3 regions of the Sporosarcina sp. P19 genome follow, and region 3 is predicted to be linked to each of the others. Evidence: riboswitches for the same ligand, from Rfam matches in the RefSeq annotation. Region 3 holds a riboswitch; each other region holds the start of a gene.
What was found. A riboswitch is a leader RNA that binds a small molecule or an ion and turns the genes downstream of it on or off. The one in region 3 is predicted to bind S-adenosylmethionine.

Region 1: another riboswitch for S-adenosylmethionine. It lies ahead of CSV74_RS08945 (bifunctional homocysteine S-methyltransferase/methylenetetrahydrofolate reductase); the one in region 3 lies ahead of CSV74_RS09230 (methionine ABC transporter ATP-binding protein).
Region 2: another riboswitch for S-adenosylmethionine. It lies ahead of metK (methionine adenosyltransferase); the one in region 3 lies ahead of CSV74_RS09230 (methionine ABC transporter ATP-binding protein).

What each region holds. Positions count from the first base shown of each region.
Region 1 covers NZ_PDYR01000006.1:156,672-159,797, reverse strand. Annotated here, with positions in the region: gene CSV74_RS08945 (bifunctional homocysteine S-methyltransferase/methylenetetrahydrofolate reductase) at 1-1,629, opposite strand, end outside; SAM riboswitch class I at 1,713-1,824, opposite strand; gene CSV74_RS08940 (hypothetical protein) at 1,989-2,186, shown strand; gene CSV74_RS08935 (biotin transporter BioY) at 2,315-2,914, shown strand; gene bioB (biotin synthase BioB) at 2,914-3,126, shown strand, end outside.
Region 2 covers NZ_PDYR01000009.1:124,222-127,347, reverse strand. Annotated here, with positions in the region: gene pckA (phosphoenolpyruvate carboxykinase (ATP)) at 1-1,175, opposite strand, end outside; SAM riboswitch class I at 1,353-1,472, shown strand; gene metK (methionine adenosyltransferase) at 1,649-2,860, shown strand; gene CSV74_RS11155 (DUF3891 family protein) at 2,907-3,126, opposite strand, start outside.
Region 3 covers NZ_PDYR01000007.1:49,927-53,052, reverse strand. Annotated here, with positions in the region: gene CSV74_RS09235 (methionine ABC transporter permease) at 1-134, opposite strand, end outside; gene CSV74_RS09230 (methionine ABC transporter ATP-binding protein) at 127-1,140, opposite strand; SAM riboswitch class I at 1,259-1,370, opposite strand; gene CSV74_RS09225 (pyridoxal phosphate-dependent aminotransferase) at 1,601-2,767, shown strand; gene CSV74_RS09220 (tRNA dihydrouridine synthase) at 2,860-3,126, opposite strand, start outside.

The DNA of each region.
Region 1 (3,126 bases), on a different contig from region 3:
TGAAAGCTTGATACCTGGTACTTCGTGATGCAGGAACTCTGCATTTCGTATATTTGTCAATGGCATGATGCCAATGAAGATCGGTGTATCCAAGTGTTTTGTGGCTTCGTATACATCGATAATCTTTTCTTTCGTGTATACCGGCTGCGTGATGAAATAGTCTGCACCCGCTTCAATTTTCTTCTCGAGTCGTTGTACAGCTCGATCAATTACGCGTACGTTCGGATTGAAAGCTGCTGAAATAGAGAAGTTTGCTTTCTTGCGCAATGGCTTACCGGAGAACGAAATCCCTTCATTCAATTTCTTAATTAACTGCAATAACTCCATGCTGGATACATCGTAGACGCTTGTTGCACCGGGGAAGTCGCCAACTTTTGTCGGATCGCCTGTTACAGCTAGGATATCGTGAATGCCTAATGCATCGAGTCCCATCAAATGTGATTGTAAGCCGATAAGATTGTGATCACGGCACGTTAAATGTACAAGCGGGCGGATATTATGTTTCATCTTAACGATTGAGCCCATCGCCATGTTGCTGATGCGAGGGGAAGCAAGGGAATTATCTGCCATTGTTATAGCATCAACTCCTGCGTCATATAACACATTTGCACCCTTGATATAATCTTCTGTTTCCAAGTGGCGCGGTGTATCTAGTTCTACAATTACCGTACGCTCTGTTTTCGCTTTTTCATGAAGAGGTTGATGTTTTGTAGGTCCCGCTTCATGAATCACGATAGGCTTTTCCGGATGTACGACCTTTTCTGTGATAGGTGCAAGTCGCGCTAACTGTGTTTTCGCTGCTTTAATATGCTTAGGTGTTGTCCCGCAACATCCACCGATCAACCGAACGCCTTGATCACGAAGTAATACAGCAGCGCGTCCGAAGTATTCTGCTTCTGATTCATAGACAATACGCCCATCTTCCACATCTAATAGACTGGCGTTTGGATATGCGGATAAAAATGCTTTTTCCGGTAATGTAACATTATCGAATGCTTGAATCGTGTGGTAAGGGCCTAAGCGACAGTTGACACCTACGATATCTGCTCCAAGAGATTCAAGTTGATGAAGTGCATCATTTAATGAAAGCCCATTCTGTAATACGCCGGGATCATGCATAGAAACTTGTGCGATCAATGGAACATCCGTGATTTTCTTTAACGTTGTCACAACAGATGATAACTCTTCAAAGTCGTAATATGTTTCCAATAGAAGACCATCCGGATCACCTGCCAATAATGCATTGGCTTGTTCTAGTACGACTTTTTCTATTTCATCCAATGTAGCATCGCTTTTACGTATGCCACGCAGGCCGCCAATTGTACCGAGTACAAATTGTCCCCCAGGTGCTGCTGCGCGTTTTGCAATTTGAATGGCCGCTTTATTGAATTCCGTTACACGACTTTCTAATCCGTAGCGAGCTAATTTGTTCGCATTTGCACTGTAAGTGTTCGTCTGTATAATATCTGCGCCGGCTGCGATGTAGTCTTGGTGAATCTGCTCTATAATTTCAGGCTTTTCTACGTTTAGTTCTTCATAACAGTAATCAATTCCGTAAGAATATAAAATCGTCCCCATTGCACCATCTGCCGTTAAGACGTTTGTTTGTAGTTTATCTAGCAATGACATAATTCCATCTCCCCTTTGCTTTTTCTAATCAAAAAAAGCCTTCAAGTATATTAGAAGGCTTTGTAATCTCAATGACTAGTTCCCTCTCATCTTTTCAGAGTGTCAATTTGACAGACTGCTGGAAGTAGCACCTTGCCTATATGGCTGGTTGCTGAAGCGTCGAAGGGCCAGTCCCTCAGCTTCTCTTGATAAGATATGTTTCTTATTCAATTATTTAGATTATTCTAACCACATCATAGCGGCTTTGTTGGATATCGTCAAGTGAATGTTTGGTGAAGTTCGAAGTGCGGAGTTAGAGCATAGAGAAATTGCGATATATATGCTAAAATCAATGAAACAACTCGAAAAGGTGAGGAATTATGCGATTCTTTAAATACTCATTTCCAATCGCTGTTCTTGTAGGTACAATTGCTTGGATTATGATAGGTAGCAATTACGAAGAAGTTGCTTATGATATGCGAGTGTACATTACAATTGCGGCTGCTATATTCAGTGGTTTGATCTCAAGCGTTTTGTTTCGTAAAGAAAAAGAAGAACAGATTGATGAGAAGAAGTAGGCTGTCAGCATTTTGCTGCAGTCTTTTTTTATTTGTTTTTATGGGTTAACTATAAAATAAAAGGTGTTGACATATTGTGTGTTAACTATTATTGTTTTTATGATAACTAATATAAAAGAGGTGACATGATGGCGACAGCAACGGAGAGGCAACCGGTAAGTAGGTTTAGTGCATTAACCATTGTATACAGTGGGATGTTCGCGTCATTAATGATGATTGGAGCAAATATTACATCCTTTGTGCCGTTTTTAGTAGTTGGTGGAGTACCTATTACATTGCAAACGTTTTTCGCAATCTTATCAGGACTATTACTTGGCAGTCGTCTAGGTGCGTTATCTATGACGGTATATATGTTAATAGGATTAGCAGGTGCACCGGTCTTCGCTAAATTTTCAGGCGGCTTCGGTCAGATCTTGAGTCCGACGTTTGGCTTTATTCTTACGTTCATTTTAATAGCTTATGTAGCCGGGAAGATTGTCGAGCGAAGTCAGACCATGCCTGCTTATATAACCGCGGCACTGGTCGCTACGGCAATCAACTATATAGTAGGCACAAGCTGGATGTATTTTGCGTACAAGATGTGGGCTGCTGCACCAGACGTGTTTACCTACAAGATCGCATGGCTATGGATGATGCCTCCGTTGCCAAAAGATCTAATTCTGGCTGTACTGTCAGGCATATTCGCGTTTAGAATCTCAAAACACTTGAAAGTGAGGCGTACGCTATAATGAACTACCAAAGGCTGGCTACTCAAGTACTGGAAGGGCATGAAGTAACTGATGAGGAATCACTCGCAATATTGAATAGCCCAGATGAAGATTTGCTATTATTACTGCACGCGACGTACTCGATTCGATCACATTACTTCGGAAATAAGGTAAAGCTGAATATGATCATCAATACGAAATCAGGATTATGTCCGGAGAACTGTGGTTATTGC
Region 2 (3,126 bases), on a different contig from region 3:
GTAGAGAATGTTGGTTCAGGAGCAGTGATTCCACGCTCAGTTCCAGCAAGTTTGGAAGTGAAACCGCTCAAGAAGTGGTACATTGCCTGTTCTTTTGTAAGAATCGAGATTGGAGGCAATACGCCAGAAGCATCAGCTGTTAGGAAGATGATGTTCTTCGGGTGACCAGCAACAGACGGTGTCACGATATTATCGATGTTTTCAATCGGATAAGCAGCACGTGTGTTTTCTGTTAATGATTTGTTGTCATAATCTGGAATACGCGTTTCTTCATCCAGTACTACGTTTTCTAAAACAGCACCGAAACGGATTGCTCCGAAGATTTCAGGTTCTTTTTCAGCAGAAAGGTTGATACACTTTGCGTAACATCCACCTTCAATGTTAAATACGCCATTATCAGACCAGCCGTGCTCATCGTCACCAATAAGTTTACGGTTAGCATCTGCTGAAAGTGTCGTTTTACCTGTTCCAGAAAGACCGAAGAATAGAGCAACATCGCCTTCTTCTCCAACGTTTGCTGAACAGTGCATAGATAAGATATCTTGCTCTGGAAGCAAGAAGTTCATAACAGAGAAAATAGACTTTTTCATTTCTCCAGCGTACTCTGTACCACCGATCAAGACGATGCGCTTTTCAAGCGACACAATGATGAACGTTTCAGAGTTTGTGCCATCCACTTTTGGATCCGCTTTGAATGAAGGGGCAGCCAAAATTGTGAATTGCGATTCGTGTGCTTTTAATTCTTCTTCGGTTGGACGGATGAATAATTGGTGAACAAACAGATTTTGCCAAGCTAATTCATTAATTACTTGGATAGACAATTGAGAGTCTTTATCTGCTCCTGCAAACCCTTTAAATACAAAGAGTTCATCTTTTAACTTCAAATGATCAATGACTTTCGTGTATAATGAATCAAAGATCTCTTCTGAAATCGGACTGTTCGTGCTACCCCAATCTACTTTATCCTTAGACACTGCATCTTCAACGATGAATTTGTCCTTAGGTGAGCGTCCTGTATATTTACCTGTACGTGCAGTGATCGCACCGTCGGCAGAAAGTTTGGCTTCGTCTCTTGCTACTGCTTTTTCCGTTAATTCTGCCACAGACGCTTGGATCGTCACGTTGCTTCCACTAAGAAGACTTTTTAAGCTATCATCAATTTTTGCAGATATCATGTTTACATACCGTCCTTTGCGTAGTCGATTTATTTTTATCTTAATAAGAATATCCTAATTCGTAAATAGTATAACACATTAAGAATATTAATCTATACTAATGGAAAACTCAAGTGATTTAGGATAAATAATTTGACAAAATCCAAACTTTTTAATACGATGTGACATGAACGGATACTCTTATCCCGAGTTGGTGGAGGGTACAGGCCCTGTGAAACCCGGCAACCTGCAATAGACGTACGTCTAACGCGAAGGTGCCAAACCTGAAGCAAGGTTTAATTCCTTGGACGATAAGAGTGAAAGGTGCTGCGCGTGAAATTTTGCCTTTTACTCATGGATTGAAAATGAGTGGAGGGCTTTTTATATTGTCTAGCCCTGAATCCTTATGGTATATGCTTGACGTCTAGGCGTGGAACTTTACCAGGGACTTATGAGAGTACCGTATCATGATGCTTAATATAGGGGGAAACAAAATGACAAACCGTCGACTGTTTACATCAGAATCAGTTACAGAAGGCCATCCTGACAAGATGTGCGACCAAATATCAGACGCAATTTTAGATGCGATCCTAACGGAAGATCCAAATGCGCGTGTGGCATGTGAAACGAGCATCACGACTGGACTCGTATTAGTAATGGGAGAAATCACTACGACAACGTATGTGGATATTCCAAAAGTCGTTCGCGACACTGTAAAGGAAATCGGGTATGTTCGTGCGAAATATGGCTTCGATTACGAGACGTCCGCTGTACTTACTTCCATTGACGAGCAATCACCTGAAATCGCTGCAAGTGTCAACGTGGCACTCGAAGCACGTGAAGGTTCTATGTCAGATGAAGAATTAGATGCAATCGGTGCAGGAGACCAAGGTCTAATGTTTGGATATGCATGTAACGAAACACCGGAATTAATGCCTTTACCAATTAGTCTTTCTCATAAATTGGCACATCGCTTGGCGCAGGCACGTAAAGAGGAACTTATTACGTATTTACGTCCTGACGGAAAAACACAAGTAACGGTAGAATACGATCAAGATAATAATCCCGTGCGAATTGACACAATCGTTATTTCCACACAACATCACCCTGAAGCGACACTCGAGCAAATTGAGAAGGATATTAAGGAAGTTGTCATTGATGCAGTAGTTCCAAAAAACTTATTGGACGAGCATACTAAATACTTCATTAATCCTACTGGCAGCTTTGTTGTAGGTGGACCTCAAGGAGACTCCGGTCTAACTGGACGTAAAATCATCGTTGATACGTACGGTGGATATGCTCGTCATGGTGGCGGTGCTTTCTCGGGGAAAGACGCTACAAAAGTAGACCGTTCCGCTTCTTATGCAGCACGCTATGTTGCAAAGAACATCGTTGCAGCAGGACTTGCTGAACACTGTGAAGTTCAGTTGGCGTATGCTATTGGAGTAGCGAGCCCGGTTTCCATTTCGATCAATACATTCGACACCGGTAAACTTTCCGAGACTCAATTAGTGGAGTTCGTACGCGAATTATTTGACCTTCGTCCAGCGGGAATCATTAAAATGCTTGACCTGCGTCGTCCAATCTACAAACAAACAGCAGCATACGGTCACTTCGGCCGCACTGATATCGAATTGCCATGGGAACAGACGGATAAAGTGGAAGCGTTGAAAGAACTTGCTAGTAACGTACGCGTGAAACACTAAAGTACTGGAATGCAGAAAGAGAACTCACAGTCTCTTTCTGCATTTTTTATTTGTTCGCTGGCGAAATATGAAGATGAATCACTTCATAGTCTGCCTCTTTATAAGCTACTTGCAATCCGTTAGCTTCAATATCTTTTTTTAACACCTTCTTTTGCTTCACTTCCACATCAAACGAACTGCTGAATGGATAATTCTCCACCTTAATCGTGTGCTGATCTGCAAAGTATATTTCAATTCGTCCTATCGGTAATGAATGGAAATTATCT
Region 3 (3,126 bases):
GTAAATAACAGAACCCCGAGCGGCAATCCAATAATCAGTGCAATTGTAAGCGAGATGCCGATCATATAAAGTGTTTCACCAAATGCTTTTGTAATATCCGGCATGAGTTCCATAATGTGAGATAGATCAAACATGTTGTCGGATCACCTCCACTTGTGCATTTTGTTCGAGTATGTATGCAATCGCCTGCTCTACTTCGTCACGCTCACCTTGCAATTCCATTAAGAAAATCCCAAGTGCTCGTTCTTGAATATATTCAATCGACCCATGCAGGAAGTTTCCTTTCACTCTATACTTCTGCATAGTATCGGAAATCACACCCTCCATGGCTACTTCACCTTTAAAAGTGATTTTTATCAGTGTACCAGCCAAGGTGGACATGACGGTATCCGGGATTTCATAAGACACTACACTACTAATAAACTCTTTCGTCAAAGGTTGAACTGGATTAGAAAAGATGTCATACACTTGCCCTTCTTCAATGACTTTTCCGTCTTGCATAATCGCCATGCGATCACAAATTTCTTTTACGACATTCATCTCATGCGTAATTAACACAATGGTGATATTCAATTCTTTATTGATCTTTTTCAACAATCGTAAAATGGACATCGTCGTGTTAGGATCCAGTGCAGATGTCGCTTCATCACAAAGCAAAACGGATGGATTATTAGCTAGGGCTCTCGCAATTCCAACGCGTTGCTTCTGTCCTCCGCTCAACTGAGCAGGATATACATCGCGTTTTTCAGACAGACCTACCATTTCAAGAAGTTCCATTACACGTGCCTCTATTTTGTTTGACGGCATTTTTGCTGCTTGTAAAGCAAATGCGATATTTTCGAAAATCGTCTTTTGGCTAATTAAATAAAAGTGCTGAAAAATCATTCCAATCTTCAAGCGCGCCTGCCGAAGTTGTACCCCTGATAGTTTCGTTAAATTTACATCATCAATTAAGATCGTGCCGCTCGTTGGTGTCTCCAACAAATTCAAACAGCGTATGAGAGAACTTTTTCCCGCACCTGAATAACCGACAATACCAAATATTTCTCCAGTCTCGATGTCTAGTGATACATCATCTACACCTTTTACCACTTTTTCTTTTGTCTGATAGACTTTAGACAAATGTTGAATTTGGATCATCTTCTCACTTCTTTCTACATTCAAGTAAATAATCATCAAAAATAGTAAGTTTTTAAAAATTTTTCTAAATAAAAAAATCTTTCATTTTTCTAAATGAAAGAAGTACTGAAATACACTCAGCTTATCTCTCAGATGGAAAACCATGCTGTAGGATTTGGCACCTTCCTTGTTTCATTCAAGGGGTTGCTGGACTTCATCGGGCCTCTTCCCTCAGTCGCTCTTGATAAGAGATTACTATTAAATTATATGCGTAAAACATATACTAATCTGAATTTACAAAACTGTCAAGGCGAATAACAACAAGTCAGTAGAATATCCGACTCATTCTATCAACATTACTTTCCTTTTGCCTAATCTTCGCAATCATCTGGAATCGAATGCCCAACCTTTTATTGAAAAGTCTAGTATGATCTATGTATACTTAACGCAAATACCCTACCAAAGAAAGAAGGAATAGACTATGGCTTTATCTAACCGTTTACAAAATCTCCCTCCACATTTCTTTACGTTATTATTAAATAAAATAGAAAAGGCTATGGATGAAGGCAGAGATGTAATTAATCTCGGACGCGGAAACCCTGATCAGCCAACACCTCCCCATATTATTAAAGCATTGCAAGAAGCTGTTGAAGATCCAGCGACACACGGCTACTCTCCATTCAGAGGAACACTTGCTTTAAAACAAGCTGTGGCTGAATACTATCAGCGTGAATATGATGTCACGATTGACCCTGAAACAGAAGTCGCGGTACTCGGTGGCACGAAAATAGGTGTCGTAGAACTTCCTTTAGCTATTATGAATGAAGGAGACTTATTATTACTGCCAGACCCTGGCTATCCTGACTACTTATCAGGTGTGAGCTTAGCGGGTATTCGATATGATACGATGCCACTACGTAAGGAGAATGAATTTCTTCCTGATTACGATAAACTGACGGATGATCAGAAAAAAGATGCCAAACTAATGTACTTAAATTATCCAAGTAATCCAACAGGCGTCACAGCAACTCCCGAGTTTTATGAAAAAACTGTGGCGTTTGCCAAAGAAAATCAGATTGCCGTCTTACAAGATTTTGCGTATGGTGGAATTGGTTTTGAAGGCCAGAAACCGATTAGCTTTTTACAAACTGAGGGGGCAAAGGAAGTCGGCATTGAAATGCTGTCCCTTTCCAAAATGTATAATATGGCAGGCTGGCGAGTAGGTTTTGCAGTCGGTAACTCTGAAATAATAGAAGCATTAAATGTATTGCAAGACCACTTATTCACTAGCATTTTCCCGGCAGTTCAACGTGCCGCAATTGAAGCATTGACAGGTCCTCAACAATGCGTTGAAGAATTAGTTGCGCTCTATGAAAGTCGCCTGACAGTATTGCTAACGGAATGCGAACGCATCGGTTGGGACGTCACGGCTCCTACTGGCTCATTCTTTGCTTGGCTACCTGTCCCAGAAGGATTTACAAGCGAAACCTTCGCTGATTTATTACTGGATAAAGCAGACGTCGCAGTATCACCGGGGAACGGATTTGGTGTTCACGGAGAAGGATATATTCGTGTCGGGTTGTTGGAAAGTGAAGAACGCTTGCAAGAAGCGATTCGCCGTATTGAAAAGCTTGGTTTATTTAAGTAAGAAAAATAATTCTACGCTACATCCATTACACAAAAAGCCTCCTTGCTCATACCAGTATTTCTGGTATGGCAAGGAGGCTTTTTTAGAATCTATTAATCGAGTTCTACAGAATCCAGTAACGCTCGTACTTCGTCTGTCGTATTCGTACTCATCAATTCATTTCGAAGTTCAGCTGCTCCACGGAACCCTTTAATGTAAATCTTAAAGAATCTACGCAGCGGTTTAAATAGTCGCGGTTCCAGCTCTGTCGAATATTTATCGAAAAGATCCAGATGAAGACGCAAAAGATCTAGCAACTCTTTATAATCATGTTCTTTCTTCTCTTTTTCAAAGGCAAATGGATTATTAAAAATTCCGCG